DNA from 3 places in the Amycolatopsis sp. M39 genome. Region 3 is predicted to be linked to each of the others. Evidence: riboswitches for the same ligand, from Rfam matches in the RefSeq annotation. Region 3 holds a riboswitch; each other region holds the start of a gene.
What was found. A riboswitch is a leader RNA that binds a small molecule or an ion and turns the genes downstream of it on or off. The one in region 3 is predicted to bind cobalamin.
Positions count from the first base shown of each region.

Region 1 (5,925 bases), on a different contig from region 3:
CCGGCCAGGTCAGCGGGCTGGCCGGGGTGGTGAGCGAAACCGGGTCGGCGAGCAGCACGAGCACCGCGGTCGCGACGCCGCACAGCGCGACCAGCGTTTCCGGCAGCCGCCACGGGTCAGGCCGGTAGGTCGTGCGGCGGATCTGCCGCCCGCCCAGCACGAATCCGGCGGCGGCCAGCACCAGACCGGCGACGAGCATCGGCACGCCGAGCCACGACGCGGACCCGTCGAGCACTCCGTAAACCCCCACCGCGACGCCGACCAAACCGGCCAGCACGCAGGTCGCGATCAGCATCCGGACGCGCGGAGAGAGGTAGTTGCGCCGCCCGTAGCCTCGGGAATCCATGGCCGCGGCGAGTTGCAGCGACCGGTCCATAGCGTCGGCGAGCACCGGCACGAAAATCCCCTTCACGAACCGCAGGCCGCGCGTCTTCCCGGAGCGCAGTCGACGCGCGCGACGCACCCGCTGCACGCTCTCGACCAACTGCGGGGCCACGGACAGCGCGACAGTGACTGCCGTCCCCACCTCATAGAGCGCCCCGGGCACAGCCTTGAGCAGGCGTTTCGGGTTCGCCAGCGCGTTCGCGGCACCGACGCAGAGCACGATCGTGGCCAGCCGGAGCCCGTCGTACAGCCCGCCGAGCAGTTCCTCGGCCGAGGTGGGGCCGAGGAGCTGGATGCCGGCCGCGACGCTCGGGAGCGGGATGGCCGGCAGCGTGAACAGGATGTGGCCGCCGTCCTCGCCGCCGATCAGGATCCGGAACAGCACGCGCGACAGCAGGATCACCGCGGCGATCCAGGCATACATCCGGAACGCCAGCGCCCACGGCGCGTCGCCGCGGCGGAGCACCACGACGAACCCGGCCACCGCGATCACCAAAGCGAGCAGAACCGGGTTCGTGGTCCGGCTCGCGGCGACGGCGAGCGCGAGCGCCCACACCCACCACGCGCCGGGATGGAGCGCTCGCGGACTACTCCGCAGCACGCCTGCGGCGCACCGCGACGACCGTCCCGGCCACCACGAGCAGCACGACGACCACGATGCCGATCACCAGGCCCCACGGGAACCCGCTGTCCGAAGTGGACGCCGGGGCCGCGGCGGGCGCGTTGGCCTTGCGCACCGGCTCGGTGCGCGGCGGCGGATACTCGGTGTAGGACTTGCCGATCGCGAACGACCAGCCCTCGAACGCTCCGGCAGGCGGCTTCCAGCTCTGCGCGCCGACCTGCGCCGACTCCCATTTGCCGCCGTTGGTGGCGGTCCAGAAGCTCCACGACGCCTGCTCCGGCGGCATCCCGGTGCAGGTCTGGTCGGCGGGCTTGCTCTCGATCTTGCACATCACGGCCAGGCCGTATTTGCCCGCGCCGGTGAGTTCGAAGCCAGCGTTTTGCAGCGCGGTGACGCCGTTTTCCTGCTTGCCGGGCGCGCACCGGATGAGGGTTTCGCCGCCAAGCCCCTGGAAGTCGACGATCACCGTGACGCCGTTGTCGTCCTGGCAGTAGCCGTCGGCGCCCTTGCCGGGCGTGGTCGCGGAGGCGGAGGACGCCCCGCCCAAACCGGTAGCGACGAGAAGAGCACAGCCGACGAGGACTCGCCCCCAGTGCCGCGCGTGCACGAACCGCATGTCAGATGTACCTCGCATCGATCGGACCACGACGGGCGATCCGGCTCGCGGTCCCTCCCGGGGCCGCTCACGGTTGCGGGCCAGCGCCGGATTCTCACCGGCTTCCCCCGTTCGTGGCGAAGAACTTGTCGACGTTAACGCACCGCAGGCCCCGCCGGAAGCGACCGCGGACACACCTACACTTCCGAGCGTGGGACAGGACCAGCTACGCGTCGGCCTCGTAGGAACCGGACCGTGGGCCACCACGGTGCACGCTCCCGGGCTCGCGGATCATCCAGGGACCGTGCTCAGTGCTGTGTGGAGCCGTCGGCCAGAAGCCGCCGCCGCGCTCGCGCAGGCCTACGACGCCGTGCCCACCAGCGATCTGGACGAGCTGTTCGAGCAGGTCGACGCGCTCGCGTTCGCCGTGCCGCCGACGGTGCAGGCCGACCTGGCGACCCGCGCCGCGGAGGCGGGAAAACACCTGATCCTGGAGAAACCGATCGCCGCCGACCTGGCCACGGCGGAGCGGCTCGCCGACGCCGTGACGTCGGCTGGCGTCGCTTCGCTGGTGATGCTGACGCTGCGGTTCGCTCAGCAGACGCGCGATTGGCTGGACGGCGTCACCGCCGCTGGCGGTTGGCGAGGCGGCAGCGTGCGGTGGCTGTCCGGCGCGCTGCTCGCCGGCAAGTACGCGACCTCGGCCTGGCGACAGGATCCGGCCGCCGGCGCGCTCGCCGACATCGGCCCGCACGCGTTCGACCTGCTCGACGCCGCACTCGGCCCGATCACCGGCGTCCTTGCCGCACACCGCGGCCCTGAGGACCTGTGGCAACTGCTGCTCGAACACGAGGGCGGCATCACGAGCACCGCGACGCTCAGCCTGCGCCTGCCGGTTCAGCCGACGGTGGTCGAGTATTCGGTCTTCGGCGAGCACGGCTTGCGCACGCTGGGCCGCACCGGCACGGCGAACGACGCGTACACCGCACTGCTGGACGATTTCGCCGCGATGGTGTCGTGCGGAACGACCACACATCCCTGCGACGTCCGCCGAGGCGTGCACCTGGCCCGGATCGTGGACCAAGCACGCGCCGCGCTGAGCCGTTAATTCGGTTGCCCGGTCTGAGACGATGAGCGGGAAGTTCGTTTCGGACGAAGGAATGCCTATGTGCTCCGCCACGGCCCACCCCGGCCGCCTGGCCTGAGCTGTTCGGCCTGCGCGCCCGGCGTGGGGTTGCCAGTTTTGTGCTGCCCGCGCATTCCTTCTTCTCGAAAGGCCTCCACCAGAGATGTCCGCCCTTCAGGCATACGTCCGCGCGACCGCACCGATCGGCCGCGACGCCGAGCGAATCGGCCCGTTCCTGGCGACCTTCGCCAAGGACAGCTCGCATCCGATGGAGAACTACGCCATCCCCGACGACGGCGCGAAGCCCTCGTCCGCCGAGATCGCTCTCCTGATTTCCGCTTACCGGCAACGAGACCTCCGGCCCCGGCTGGAGTTCTTCACCGAAGCCGCTCCGGACGTCGAGGCAGCTCTCGTCGCCGCAGGGTTCACGCTGGAACGGCGAGTGCCGGTGATGACCTGCAGCGTCGAAGACCTCGTCGATTGTGATGCGCCAGAACACATTCAGCTGCGTGAACCGTCGTCCGACGATGAATTCCGTCGCCTGCGGTCCGTGCAGAACGTCGCTTTCGGCGAGTCGCCCGAGGTGTCGGACGCCGATGTCGAACGCAACCGCGACTACCTGACGGTCCTAGCCGAACGCGGCGAAACCATTGTGGGCGGCGGAATCGCACTGGACATCGTGTCCGGCGCGACGGAAATCGTCGGCATCGCCGTGGCCGTCGAACACCGCGGCCAAGGCATCGCGGCGGCGATCACCGCGCACCTCACGCGCCTCGCCCACGAACGCGGTGCGGAAACGGCGTTCCTCACGCCAGGCGATGTGGGAATCGGGACGGTGTATCGCCGTGCTGGGTACCGCGTTGCCGGTGAGTGTGTGCACTTGTCGCTGAGCTAGTCGTCGTACCAGTCGCCGCAACGCACTGTCGTTGCGGCGACCGCTACGGCTACCCAGTTGTCGACCACTCGACCGGCACCTCCCGCACCCCACGTATCACGCCGTAGGCCGGGCATCTGCTTGAAGCCGCATGTCCGGCAATGCCGCAACCAGTTCCTGCGACATGACACGCAACTCGGGTCGGGCATCCGAGATGAGCCGGATTCGTCCGCCCGCGCTCCGGCCGGAAGACGCCGCCGTCGTTGAAATGTCGTTCATCACGATTGGCACTTCCCCAGGCGAGCAAAACCCGATCCCCGGCGTCGAGCGGCACTCCGCCCAGTGTGGTCGACTGGGTGACGGCTCGGCCGGTTGCCGCCACCGCCGGTTCGTGCCGGACTGCTTCCTCGATGAACTCGTCCAGCGCTTTGGGGCTGTCGCGGACCCGGTCCCTCAGGTCAGGGTTCTCGGCGAGCAGCAGCGCCATCGTGGCTGCGGCGTCGGTGGTGGTCAACTGCCCGGCGGCGACCATCAGTGACGCGAAGCGCAGCACCTGTCGCTCGCCAAAACCGGCGTGGATCACGTCTGACAGCATGTCGTCTCGCGGCATGCCAGCGCGTTCGCGGATATGGCCGAGAAGGAGTTGCGTATTCCCGGCCGCGTGCCTCGGCTTCCTGCTGGCTTTCGGCGCTAACAAGTCTCTTGGCCTGGTCCGCCAGCAACCCCCTCCCGTCTTCCGGAATGCCGAGCAAAGCCGCGACGCCAAGCCAGGTGCGGCTGACCATCAAATTCAAATAATGGCGCTCGCGGCGGCGGATTGTCATCAGATCCAGGCATCTTCGGCTACGACATCCGAAGCACCGAGGCCCTGCACATACGAACTGAATATGTCACCGTTGTTGGCTGCTTCCGGGATCTCGTCGTAGCCGGTCAGCAGGTGAAACCCGCCGTGCGCGGAGCTTTTCGCCACCGGGCAGACCTGCCGGATAGCGCCGAGACGTGCGTAAACGACTTCGGCAAGAACTCGCCGTTCAGGAGGTCGCGTCACTCTCCAGAATTAGCGAAAACGAAAAAGACGCCGCAGGAAGGCAATTGAGCGATACCGCCAGGCGCACCTTCACCCGCAGTGATCAACAACGCTAGTCGTCGTATCGGCCGCCGCGGCCGCGCTTCACGTCGCTGCGGCGTTTCTTCGCTGCCAGACGGCGTTCCTTCGAGCCTCGCGAAGGCTTGGTGGGACGCCGTTTGGCCGGCGGCGGCGCGGAAGCCTTCGCCAGCACCTCGGCGAGCCGTTCCCGTGCCGCGTCGCGGTTCATCAGCTGGGAGCGGTATTCGCTGGCCGCGATGGTCAGCACTCCGCCGACCAGGCGGGTGCCCAGCCGGGCCGTGATGCGTTCCTTCAGCGCGGGCGGGATCACGGCGGAGCCCGCGACGTCGAACGACAGCTCGACGCGCGAGTCCGTCGTGTTCACGCCTTGTCCGCCCGGTCCTGAGGATCGGGAGAACCGCTCGCGCAGTTCGGCGCCCGGGATCACGAACCGGGCGCCGACGCGTACGTCCTCCGCCATGTCCTCAGTGTCTCAAGACGGGGCAAGCGGCTTTCAGAACCGCGGGTGGTCGCCGGACAGCACCGCGCGCGGGCCGTCCGGGTCTTCGGCGGGCTGGACGTCGCCGAGGATCCACGCGGGCACGTGCCGCGCGGTGAGCACCGCCAGCGCCCGGTCGACGTCCTCGGCGGACACGATCGCGACCATGCCGACGCCCATGTTGAACGTCTTCTCCAGCTCCGCGCGCTCGACCTTGCCGCGCTGCCCGATCAGGGCGAACACCGACGCGGGCGTCCAGGTGCCGCGTTCGAGCTTGGCGACGAGGCCACGCGGCATCACGCGCGCCAGGTTCGCCTCAAGACCGCCGCCGGTGATGTGCGCGAACGTGCGCACCTCGGTTTCGGCGACCAGCGCGAGGCAGTCCTTCGCGTAGATCTTGGTGGGTTCGAGCAGTTCCTCGCCGAGGGTGCGGCCGAACTCCTCGACGTGTCCGTCCAGCGGCATCCGCGCGATGTCCAGCAACACGTGCCGGGCCAGCGAGTAACCGTTCGAGTGCAGGCCGGACGAGCCCATCGCGATGGCGATGTCGCCGGGGCGGACCTTCTCCGGCGACAGCAGCGCGGACGCCTCGACCGCGCCGACGCCGGTGGCCGACAGGTCGTAGTCGTGCTCGCCCATCAGGCCGGGGTGCTCGGCCGTCTCGCCGCCGAGCAGCGCGCAGCCCGCCTGGACACAGCCCTCGGCGATGCCGCCGACCAGCGCCGCGATCTTCTCCGG
Region 1 covers NZ_LWSF01000002.1:402,915-408,839, forward strand. Annotated here, with positions in the region: gene A4R44_RS06645 (CbiQ family ECF transporter T component) at 1-985, opposite strand, end outside; gene A4R44_RS06650 (hypothetical protein) at 972-1,622, opposite strand; cobalamin riboswitch at 1,635-1,765, opposite strand; gene A4R44_RS06655 (Gfo/Idh/MocA family protein) at 1,813-2,709, shown strand; gene A4R44_RS06660 (GNAT family N-acetyltransferase) at 2,891-3,622, shown strand; gene A4R44_RS06665 (cytochrome P450) at 3,672-4,184, opposite strand; gene A4R44_RS47785 (hypothetical protein) at 4,425-4,571, opposite strand; gene arfB (alternative ribosome rescue aminoacyl-tRNA hydrolase ArfB) at 4,741-5,169, opposite strand; gene purM (phosphoribosylformylglycinamidine cyclo-ligase) at 5,203-5,925, opposite strand, start outside.
Region 1: another riboswitch for cobalamin. It lies ahead of A4R44_RS06650 (hypothetical protein); the one in region 3 lies ahead of A4R44_RS04615 (ABC transporter substrate-binding protein).

Region 2 (5,925 bases), on a different contig from region 3:
CAGGTCGTCGCCGTCCGCCTCGCGCTTGGCCGCCAGGTTCTCGCCGAAATAGCGCTCCAGCGTCCGCCTGCCGCGCAAACCCGCGGCCCAGCGACCGCCAGGCACCGGATAACGCACCACGGCGGTACCGGCGCGCACAGCGGCCACGAACGCGCGATTGATGCGCTCGGCGTCGGAGGCGGAGCGCATGCCCATGAAAACCTGCGTCGCGACGTCCAGCGTCAGCTGTTTGAACGCCCAGTACAGCCGGGGCCGGCCGGACGGCAGCGCGGCGACTCCTTCGCGCAGCGCCGGACCCATCTGCGCGACGTAGCCGCGGAGCCGGTCGCGGGTGAACGCCTCCTGCATGATCCGCCGGTGCAGGCGGTGCTCGCCGAAATCGAGCAGCATCAGCCCGCGTTCGAAGAACCGCTCGATGAAGAACTTCCAGCCCTCCTGGGAAAACGCCTTGTCCTTGTTGACGAGCGCGGCCTGGGTGGCCTCGGGCCCGGACAGCGTCACGATCCGCTGGCCGAACACGCCCATCCACGACACCGGGCCGAACTGTTCGAAGCGGTGCAGGCTGAAGTCGAGGCCGAAGCGCATCCCGTCGAGCGTGTGGCCGATCAGCGGCGGCCCGTCGTCGCCGAGCACCGGTTCCAGGCCGCTGCCCGCCGGGGGAGCCGCGAGTTCGCGGACCGGCCAGCGCGCGCCGAGCCAGCGTTCGTCGACCTTGCGCGGCAACGGGATCGCGGTCAGCGGCGGCATTTTCCCGCGCAGGTTTTCCGACAGCCGCGTGACGCCGTCGCTCCCGGCGTTGGCGACCTTGCCGAGCGCGCCGCCCGCCGTCGGGAGTCTCGTCTTTCCGGTCACGTCCGCCATGGCGACCACCTCCCGGCACGGGTATCGGCCGCCTCCACGGTCCCCTGTTATTGACGCGATGACAATACCTCGCGGGCTGCCGTTCGGGTGATCCTCGGACCGGTGCCGGGCAGCGGGCCGCGCTGCCCGGCACCGGTGCGGGTCAGCGAGGTTCGGCGCGCAGTTCCCGGGCCGCGCCGACCAGATGCCGCAGCGCCGGTTCGACCTCGGCGTAACCGCGGGTCTTGAGGCCGCAGTCCGGGTTGATCCACAACCGCTCCGCCGGAACCGCGCCGAGCGCCGTGCGCACCAGGCCGGCCACCTCGTCCCGGTCCGGCACGCGCGGCGAGTGGATGTCGTACACCCCGGGCCCGACGCCGCGGCCGAAGCCCGCTTCGTTCAGATCGGCGAGCACTTCCATCTTCGAGCGGGCAGCTTCGATGCTGGTGACGTCGGCGTCGAGGGCGTCGATCGCGGGCAGCACGTCGCCGAATTCCGAGTAGCACATGTGCGTGTGGATCTGCGTCGTTTCCGCGACGCCCGAGGTGGCCAGCCGGAACGCGGGCACCGCCCAGCCGAAGTACGCCTCGCGGTCCGCCGCGCGCAGCGGCAGCAGTTCGCGCAACGCGGGTTCGTCGACCTGCACGATGCGGATCCCGGCCTCCTCCAGGTCCGCGACCTCGTCCCGGACGGCCAGCGCGACCTGGCGTGCGGTGTCGGCCAGCGGCTGGTCGTCGCGGACGAACGACCACGCCAGGATGGTGACCGGGCCGGTCAGCATGCCCTTCACCGGACGGTCGGTGCGGCTTTGCGCGTAGCGCGCCCAGTCCACGGTCATCGGTTTCGGCCGGGAGACATCGCCGAACAGGATCGGCGGCCGGACGCACCGGGATCCGTACGACTGGACCCAGCCGAGGGCCGTCGCCGCGAAGCCGGTCAGCTGTTCGGCGAAGTACTGGACCATGTCGTTGCGCTCGGGCTCGCCGTGCACGAGGACGTCGAGGCCGAGGTCTTCCTGCAACCGCACGACGCGCTCGATCTCGGTGCGCATCGCGTCGCGGTACGCGCCGTCGCCGAGCTTGCCCGCGCGGTGTGCGGCTCGGGCTCGGCGCACCTCGCCGGTTTGCGGGAAGGAGCCGATCGTGGTGGTCGGCAGGGGTGGCAGGTTCAGGGATTTCTGTTGTGCCGCGGCCCGTTCCGCGTAGGGTGCGCGGACGGTGTCCTCTGGTCGGAGTGCCGCGACGCGGGCCCGGACGTCGGCGTCGCTCAGCTCGGCGGCTCCGGCCCGGTCGGCGACTGCGGCCCGTGCCGGACCGAGGTCGACGTCTTCGCCGCGCAGCGCCCGGCCGAGCAGGACGACCTCGTCGACCTTCTGCCGCGCGAAGGCGAGCCAGCTCTTCAGCCGCGGGTCGAGATCTGTCTCCGCTTCCACGTCGTAGGGCACATGCAGCAGCGAGCACGACGTCGACACGCTCACGTGTGCCGCGGCGTCCTTCAAGCGCGCCGCGCGGGACAGTGCGACGCCTGGATCCGTGCGCCAGACATTCCGCCCGTCCACGACACCGGCGAGGACCTCCTTGTCTCGCAAGGCTCCTTCCGCCGCGACTTGATCCACAAAGGACTCATCGGTCACCAGGTCGACGGCCACCGCTTCGACGGGGGAGCGGGCCAGGACGCCCAGTGCCCGGCCGAGGCCGCCGAAATACCCGGCCACCAGCAGCTTCGGCCGGTGCTTTTCCTTGGCCAGCACGTGATACGCGCGAGTGAGCGCGTTGAACTCCGGTGTCGTCCGGTCCGCGGCGAATGCCGGTTCGTCCAGTTGGACCCACTCGACGCCCTCGTCGGCCAGCTTGCCCAGAAGTCCGGCGTACGCGGGCAGCAGTTCGTCCAGCAGTTCCAGCGGTTCGAACCCGGGCTGGGTCGATTTCGACAGCAGCAGGAAAGTGACCGGTCCGACGAGCACCGGACGCGGCGTGATGCCGAGCGCGCGAGCCTCGCGGACCTCGTCGACCGGCGCGGTGCCGGTGAGCGAGAACCGGGAATCCGGGCCCAGCTCCGGGACGAGGTAGTGGTAGTTGGTGTCGAACCACTTCGTCATTTCGAGCGCGGGCGCGTCCGGTACCCCGCGCGCGGCGGCGAAGGAGGTGTCCAGCGGCGACAGCCCGAGCCGGGTGAAGCGCTCCGGCAGCGCGCCGAACAGCGCGGCGGTGTCCAATACCTGGTCGTAAAGCGAAAAAGTGCCGGACGGGATCGAGTCGAGGCCCTGGTCGCGCAGGGTGGTCCAGGTCTGTTCGCGCAGCTGCCGCCCGGTGGTCAGCAGGTCTTCCTCGGCGCTCTTTCCCGCCCAGTAGGACTCCAGCGCCCGTTTCAGCTCCCGGGACGGGCCGATTCGCGGGTAGCCGAGAATCGTGGTGCCGATCGTGTTCACAGCATGCATCCTCACGTGCTCGCCGGAAGAGCCCGGGCACGCGAAAACACCGTGCTTCGGTCGCGCCTTGTCCCGCGAGGCCCGGACTCACGCACGCCGTCGGCGTGCGTGCCAGTGGCAGGTATTCGGACTCGTGGGCGTACCGCTCGTGCCTACCGGCTGTCGCTTCCCGGGCGGGGCGCCCAGTGCTTTACCGCGTTCGCGGTGACAGCTTTCGTTCCCACATACCGCTGCGGGGCAGTCCCGGAATCGCACCGGGTTCCCTGTTGCCTCGTCAGGACGCGGCCGTCGGGAGAGCTTGGCTGCGTCCTGGCGAACCAGTGGCGTAGGCGAGTTTAGCGGGTTTGGTACAAGGCGGGGTGGGTGTCTCGGGGGGTGAGAAGCTGCTCGTCGCCTGGCGGCGACATTGCGCTGGGGGCGTGGAGCACCCCGAAGCCGGATTGTGCAGGGAGGCTTCGTATCGGGGTGCAGGGCGGGGGCTGGCTGCACGGGGGTGTGGGCGGGCTGTGCGGTTTTGTTCGGGTGAAAGAACTCGGCCGTGCCCTGGCTGGTTGCCAGGGCACGGCCGAGTTTCATCGTGTGGTCAGTCCCAGTCCAGGGCGCCGCCGGACTGGTATTCGATGACGCGGGTTTCGAAGAAGTTCTTCTCCTTCTTCAGGTCCATCGCCTCCGACATCCACGGGAACGGGTTCTCGTTCTCGCCGTAGATCGGGGACAGGCCGATCTGCTGGGCGCGCCGGTCGGTGATGAAGTGCATGTACTGCTCGCACAGGTCGGCCGACAGGCCGAGCATGCCGCGCGGCATGGTGTCGCGGGCGTAGGAGACCTCGAGTTCGCACGCGTCCTGCAGCATCCCGCGCACCTCGGCCTGGAACTGCTCGGTCCACAGGTGCGGGTTCTCGATCTTGATCTGGTTGATGCAGTCGATGCCGAAGTTCAGGTGGATCGACTCGTCGCGCAGGATGTACTGGTACTGCTCGGCGATGCCGACCATCTTGTTCCGCCTGCCCAGCGACAGGATCTGCGCGAAACCGGTGTAGAACCACATGCCCTCGAAGATCACGTAGAACGCCACGAGGTCGCGCAGGAACGCCTGGTCGGCTTCCGGCGTGCCGGTCTCGAAGTCCGGGTTCTCCAGGTTCTGCGTGTACTTCAGCGCCCACGCGTCCTTTTCCGAAATGGACGGGACCTCGCGGTACATGTTGAACAGCTCGCCCTCGACCAGGCCGAGGCTTTCGCAGATGTACTGGAAGGTGTGCGTGTGCACGGCCTCCTCGAAGGCCTGGCGCAGCAGGTACTGGCGGCACTCCGGGTTGGTGATCTGCCGGTACACCGCGAGCACGATGTTGTTGGCCACCAAGGACTCCGCCGTGGCGAAGAAGCCGAGGTTGCGCTTGAGCATCTGCCGCTCGTCCTCGGTGAGGCCGTCGGTCGACTTCCACAGCGCGATGTCGGCCTGCATCGCGACCTCGGTCGGCATCCAGTGGTTGTTGCACGCCGCGAGGTACTTGTCCCAGGCCCACCGGTACTTCATCGGCAGCAGCTGGTTGACGTCGGCGCGCGCGTTGATCATGCGCTTGTCGTCGACGTTGATCCGGGCCGCGCCGACCTCGATCTCGCCGAGACCGGTCGCGTCCGTCGTTTCCACGTTGGTCATCAGGGTTTCCTTACTGGCAGGCTTCGCAGTCGGGGTCGTCGATCCGGCAGGCCGCGCCCTCGGTCGCGACGAAGTCGACGTCGGTCGCGGGCATCTCCTTCGGCTCCGCGGCCGGGGAGGGCGACGGCGCGGGGGAGGCAGCCGGAACCGCGGCGGAAGGCGACGGCGACGGCGAAGCCGCCGGGGCGGGGGCCGGGGACGGCGCGGCGGCCGGGGCCGGGGTGGCGGAGACGGCGTTCAGCTTGCCGTCGGTGCCGCGCAGGGTGCTCTTCTCCACGTGCGTCGCGGACTGCGCCCGCAGGTAGTACGTGGTCTTGAGGCCCTTGTGCCAGGCGTAGCGGTACAGCTCGTCGAGCTTGCGGCCGCTCGGAGCCGCGATGTAGAGGTTCAGCGACTGCGCCTGGTCGATCCACTTCTGCCGCACCGAACCGGCGTCCACGATCCACTTCGACTCGATCTCGAAAGCGGTCGCGTACAGCGCCTTGAGGTCGTCGGGCACGCGGTCGATCTGGCCGAGGCTGCCGTCGAAGTACTTCAGGTCGCTGACCATGACCTCGTCCCACAGGCCGCGCGCCTTGAGGCTCTTGACCAGGTGCGGGTTGACGACGGTGAAGTCGCCGGACATGTTCGACTTGACGTAGAGGTTCTGGAACAGCGGCTCGATCGACTGGCCGACGCCGGAGATGTTGGAGATCGTCGCGGTCGGCGCGATCGCCATCACGTTCGAGTTGCGCATGCCGACGGTCTTGACGCGCTCGCGCAGCGGGGCCCAGTCCAGCGTCGTGGAGGTGTCGACGTCGAGGCCGTCGCCCTGGCGGGCGTCGATGAGCAGCTGCATCGAGTCGATCGGCAGGATTCCCTTGCTCCACAAGGAACCCTCGAACGTCTGGTACTGGCCGCGCTCCTGTGCGAGATCGGTCGAGGCCGAGATCGCGTAGTAGGAGAGGTGCTCCATCGAGACGTCGGCGAACTTCACCGCGTCGGCGGACGCGAACGGCAC
Region 2 covers NZ_LWSF01000004.1:199,592-205,516, reverse strand. Annotated here, with positions in the region: gene A4R44_RS11565 (cytochrome P450) at 1-747, opposite strand, end outside; gene metE (5-methyltetrahydropteroyltriglutamate--homocysteine S-methyltransferase) at 1,004-3,277, opposite strand; cobalamin riboswitch at 3,386-3,549, opposite strand; gene A4R44_RS11555 (ribonucleotide-diphosphate reductase subunit beta) at 3,852-4,925, opposite strand; gene A4R44_RS11550 (ribonucleoside-diphosphate reductase subunit alpha) at 4,936-5,925, opposite strand, start outside.
Region 2: another riboswitch for cobalamin. It lies ahead of metE (5-methyltetrahydropteroyltriglutamate--homocysteine S-methyltransferase); the one in region 3 lies ahead of A4R44_RS04615 (ABC transporter substrate-binding protein).

Region 3 (5,925 bases):
GCGTGCAAGTCCACGTGACCGGGGACCGGGCCGCGGACGCGGTCGTCGACGCGATCGAGGCGGCCCAGGAGGTCGACCCCTGGCCGGCGGCCCGGCACGCGCTGATCCACGGCACTTTCCTGTCCTCCGCCGTGCTTTCCCGCCTGGCTCGGTCCGGCATCGGAGTCATCACCAGCTCGCTGATGCGCACCTACAGCGGCCCGTCGATGGTCCGCGTGCTGGGCGAGGAGAGATGGGCCGGCGCCTTCCCCGCGCGGGCCCTGCTGGACCACGGCGTGGTGGTCGCCGACAGCTCGGACGCCCCGGTGACCGTGCCGGACTGGCGCCGCGGCGTCGCGACCTTCACCGGTTCGCCCGGCCCGAACGCCTTCTCCGCCGTGGCCAGCCCGCTCACCAGGGAGGAGGCACTGCGCTTGTGGACGACCGGCCCGGCTTGGCTCGAACACGCGGAGTCTGCCAAGGGAACGCTCAGTGTCGGCTCGCTCGCCGACCTGGCGGTCTTCGCCCACGATCCGGTCACCGCCGCGGGCCCGGAGTTGCTGAGCGTACGGTCGGAACTGACCATGCTCGGAGGGCGGGTAGTGACAGAGTGAGGTTTCGTGTACAGCAGCAATACCGACGCTGACCGCGGCGCTTTCGTGTGGATGGTGAAGAACGCCGTCGTCCCGCGGCCGATCGCGTGGGTGAGCACGGTGGACGGCGCGGGGGTGCGGAACCTCGCGCCGTTCAGCTACTTCGCGCCGCTGACCATGGACCCGCCGACGGTGCTGTTCTCGATTTCGGAAGCGCCGAAGGACACTTTGGCCAATATCGAGGCCCGCGGCGAGTTCGCGATCACGATAGCGCTGAGCGGCCAGGAGGAACTGGTCGCGCGCACTGCGTCCACAGTGGACTCGTCGGTGGACGAAGCCGAGCACGTCGGATTGTCGTGGACGCCCGGGGTGCGGATCGCCGTGCCCCATCCCGCCGGGGCCGGCCCGAGCCTGGAATGCACGCTGGTGAAGATCGAGGAGTTCCGGGGCTCGCACCTGGTCTTCGGCGAGGTGGCCGGGGTAGCGGTGGACGACCGGTTGCTGCGTCCGGACGGACGGCTGGACCAGGACGTGTACCAGCCGGTGGGCCGCATGGGCGGCGCGACGTTCACCCGGGTGGACAACTGGGTGCGGGTGCCGATTCCCGCTCCGGAGGAGTTCCTCGCCGATGCTCGGCATCCCGACTGGCGTACTTGACCCCGCTGACCGTCGGTGCGGGGAACCCTGCGGGAATCAGATTCCCGCAGGGTTCCCCGCACGACCGAAAAGCTGGCTGAGCCACCTCGAACCCGTATGCTCGGCGCTGTCCGCACCTGAGCAGGGAGGTTCCTGTGGCCGAAGCAACCCTCTCCGGGGTCCTCGACCGGCTCGCCGAGCTTCACGACCCCAAAATCCGGGCGGTCAACGAGAACCACGGCGACGACCACAGCGTCAACCTCGCCAAGCTCCGCGCCCTCGCGAAAGAACTCAAAGCCCAACCCGTCCTGGCCGGCGAACTCTGGCGGACCGGCGACAGCAACGCCCGCCTTCTCGCGCTCCTCCTCGCCCGGCCGAAGCAGTTCGACCGGGACGACCTCGACCGGATGCTGCGCGAGGCGGGCACCCCCAAGGTCCACGACTGGCTCCTCGCGAACATCGTCAGGAAAAGCCGCCACGCCGAGGACCTCCGCGCGGCCTGGCTCGAAGACCCCGACCCGGTGGTGGCGAGCGCGGGCTGGGCGCTCGCCGCGGACCGCGTCGCCAAGAAGCCCGGCGGGCTCGACCTCGACCGGCTTCTCGACGTCATCGAAGCCGAGATGAAAGCCGCCCCGGAGCGGTTGCAGTGGGCGATGAACCACTGCCTCGCCCAGATCGGCATCGAAAACCCCGGCCTGCGCGCCCGTGCGATCGGCATCGGCGAGCGGCTGGGCGTGCTCAAGGACTATCCGACGCCGCCGAACTGCACCTCGCCGTACGCGCCGGTGTGGATCGCGGAGATGGTCAAGCGGCGGGCTTGACGAAAACCCCGACGAACACCATGCTCGCGGCCAGAAACGGCCCCGCGGCGAGCGTCGCCAGCCACTCGTCCCCGGCGGCCCGCTCCAGCTGGCCCGCTCGCACCGCGCGCTCGGTGTTCCGATCTTGTCCGCGGTCCCGAAATCGCGGAACACCGGCGCCTCGACCGAAACGTCGAGCACCTCGAACCCCGCGCCCGCCGCGAACCGCGCCAGGGAACGGCCGGCAGTCGCGTTCCGGACCATCGTCGAGCACACGAACCGGTTGAACGCGCGGTTCGTCGAGCGCTCCCCGGGATCGACCACCAGACTGTCCCAGTCCGGTTCGGCCACGCACGCCGGCCCGCCCGGTCGCAGGACCCGGCGCGGTTCGGCGAAAACCGCGGCGGGATCGGCGACGTGCTGCACCATCCGGTCCGTCCGCGCCCGGTCCGCGCCGGCGTCCTCCAGCGGCAGCGCTTGCGCATCGGCCAGCCGGACCGAAACCTGCGGCACGGAAGAGACCCGCCGCCCTGCCTCCTCGACCATCCCCGGCTCGGTGTCGACTCCGGCGACCCAACCCGCGGCACCCACCGCTTCGGCCATCGCGGGCAGGTCGGTGCCGGGACCGCAGCCGACATCCGGCACGGTCAGGCCGGGCCGCAGATCCAGCCCGGCCAGCACGTGCCGTTTGTAGTCGCGCCCGGCTTCGGCCACGCGAGCGTAATAGTCGACTTTGCCCGGTCGCGGAACTCCGAAAGTCTCGGCCATGTCTTCGAATGAACCAGAAAGGCTCAGCTCTCGGCGAGCGCGATGAAGCTGGTCCAGTCCGGATCGGGCAAGCCGAGCCGCGCACCGGCTTCGGCGAGGGCGGAAGCCGCGGAATCGAGGAACCAGGACGCGGTCAGCACCATCTTCGCCGCGGCAGCGGGATCGCGGCGGACGCCTTCGGGAGTGAGGTCCTGCGCCTTGAGCGTATGGACGGCGGAGTCGAGCAGCCGGGCGACCAGGCTGTACGCGTTCGCCGCTTCGGTGGTGCGCGTCAGCGCCCGGAACCGCGGGCGGGCGGCTTCGACGAGATCGGCGACCAGCAGGGAGCGCAGCCGCGGCCCTGTGCTCGCCCAGCCATCCGGACAGCCGCTGGTACCGCTCGAACCGGCTGCGCAGGGCGGTGATCTCGGCTGGCTCGGATCCGCCTTCCCCCTTCCATGAAGGGTCGCGACCACCGCAGATCGACGCAGCCGAGCGCACCGTGCGCGGGATCGAGCCGGTCGGGCGCCGGACTGTCCGGCCATCGGGCGCCCAGCAGCTCCAAGGCGTTGGAATCGCCGCCGACTCCCGAGTTCGAAGCACCGAGCGGTAGCGCTCGTGCTCGCGGTGAACGCGCGCCACCCGCACGTATCCGGCCAGTTCCGGCGGCGACGGTCCGTCGCTCACCCTCCGGTGCCCCTTTCGTCCGGTCCCCCGGGAAATGCTGCTCGGCCGGGACCCGCGAGGTGAGATTTCGCACGAACCGCGCGGAAGGTGACCGCACCGCCTAGGGTGTGGCGCACGTGGAGGGAAGACCGGTGCGATTCCGGAGCTGCCCCGCAACTGTGAGGCTCGCCGAGCCGAAGCCAGATACCTCCGCGGGATCCACTGATCGGCCGGCGCCACGCGGATTTGGCCAGGCCGGGGAGCCGCCGCGGCACGCGGGCGGCGCTTCGTCCTGTTCTCCTCCTTCCGGCGCCGGCCCGGCGCGAGGGAGTCTCATGACCGGATCCGCAGGGCTGAGCAGGCGCGGGTTCCTGCTGGGCGCCACGGGCGTGCTGGCGGCCGGGTGCGGCGGCCGGCAAGCAGGCGGCGGCACCGGGATCGACACGTTTTCCGCTGTGCTCAAAGGGTCCGGCACCGACGAACGGCTCGATCCGGGCACCAGTCACCTGTTCATCGACGAGGCGCGGCTGAAAGCCCTGTACGACGGGCTGTTCGAGGTCGACGACACGATGCGGCCGGTGCCGCGGCTCGCCCGCGCCGCCGAGCCGAACGCCGACGGCACCCGCTGGCGGCTCTCGCTGCGCGACGCGCGCTGGCACGACGGCGCGAAGTTCACCTCCGCCGACGTGCTGTACACGCTGTCGCGGGTGCTCGGCCCGCCTGGCCCGCAGCCGTTCATCGCCGCCGCGACGCTGGACCTGGTCGACCTTTCGCAGTCGCGCGAGGTGGACGATCAGACGGTGGAGATCGCGCTCAAGCAACCGTCGTTCGAGTTCTTGACCGCGCTTTCCGCCTACGGCACCAGAATCGTCCGCAACGGCACGAAGGACTTCAAGCATCCGATCGGCACCGGTCCGTTCCGCTTCGAGTCGTTCCGGCCCGGTCGCGAGATGGCGGCGACCGCGTACGACGATTACTGGGACGGTGCGCCGAAGATCCGCCGGTTGCGCGTCCTCAGCGCGGAGAACGACGCCCGCCCGGCCGCGGTGCGCAGCGGTCAGGCCGATTTCGCCGACGACCTGACCCCGGCCGCGGCGAAAACGCTGCGCGCGGCGGACGGGATCGACGTGCGTTCCGCGGCGCACAGCGGCATCTACTACTTCGCGATGAAAACCGACCGGCCGCCCTTCGACAACCCGGACGTCCGGCGGGCGATGATGCGGATGGTCGATCGCGAGGAACTGGTGAAGGTCGCGTTGCAGGGCGAGGGCGAGGTCGCGAACGACGTGTTCGGGAAAGGCTTCGAGTACTACGCCGACCTTCCCCCGCACACTTACGATCCGGACGAGGCGAAAGCGCTGCTGCGCGAAGCCGGCGCGCAGAACCTGGCCTTCGAGCTGTTCACCGCGCCGGCCGCGGCCGGATTCGTGGAGGCGGCGAATCTCTTCGCCGAACAAGCCAAACGCAGCGGAGTGACGGTCAAGGTCCGGGTCGGCTCCGGCGACACCTATTACTCCGAAGCTCTGAAGACCGGGGAGCTCACCATGGGCCAGTCCGGGCCGTTGCCGATCCCGAACCACTTCGCGTCGCGATTGCTCGGCAACGCGCCGCAGAACCGCACCAACTGGCACGATCCGGAATTCGACGCGCTGTACCGCCAGGCGCTTTCCACCGCGAAACAGCCGGACCGCGCCGCGCTCTACCGCCGGATGCACGAGATCCTCCACGACCGCGGCGGATTCGTGTTCTGGGGCAACTCGACCTGGAACAGCGCCGCCTCCGCGAAGTACCGCGGAATTCCCGCCGGAGTGCCCAATTCGCTGAACTGGGTCCGATTCGACAAGGTGACCCGATGACCGTCCTCACCGAAGACCGCGCCCGCTACTGGCTGGACCGCTGGGACCGGCAGCAGGAGTTCTACCTGCCCGACCGCGAGGAGCGGTTCGCGGTGCTCGGCGACGTGCTGGCCGAGCTGGTCCCGCGCGAAGACCCGCTGATCGTGGACCTCGGCGTGGGTCCCGGTTCGCTCGCGACCCGGCTGCTGGCCCGGTTCCCCGGCGCGCGGGTGGTCGGAGCGGACGCCGACCCGCTGCTGCTCGGACTCGCGGATCTCGCGTACGGCAGCGACCGGTTCCGCACCGTCACCACGGATCTGCGCGAGCGCGGCTGGTACGAGGCGCTCGAACTCGACCGCGCACCCGACGCGTTCGTCAGCACGACCGCACTGCACTGGATGAACCGCGCGCCGTTGCGCGACCTGCTGGCCGTGTGCGGTGAAGTCCTCGCTCCCGGCGGGGTTTTCGTCAACGGCGACCACCTCTACGAGGGCGACGCCGGACCGCGGCTCGACACCTTGACCCGCGCGCTGACGAAGCGGCGCGCGGCCCGGGCCGGAGTGGCGCGCGACGAGGATTGGGCCGCGTGGTGGCAGGCCGTCGAAGCCGCGCCCGAGCTGGCCGGTCTGGTCGCGCGGCGGGCCGGCGGGTTCGCGCACGAGGTGACCG
Region 3 covers NZ_LWSF01000001.1:984,760-990,684, forward strand. Annotated here, with positions in the region: gene A4R44_RS04590 (amidohydrolase) at 1-593, shown strand, start outside; gene A4R44_RS04595 (flavin reductase family protein) at 600-1,229, shown strand; gene A4R44_RS04600 (DNA alkylation repair protein) at 1,364-2,029, shown strand; partial or broken gene A4R44_RS49995 (methyltransferase domain-containing protein) at 2,261-2,776, opposite strand; gene A4R44_RS04610 (hypothetical protein) at 2,800-3,231, opposite strand; cobalamin riboswitch at 3,533-3,652, shown strand; gene A4R44_RS04615 (ABC transporter substrate-binding protein) at 3,757-5,277, shown strand; partial or broken gene A4R44_RS04620 (trans-aconitate 2-methyltransferase) at 5,274-5,925, shown strand, end outside.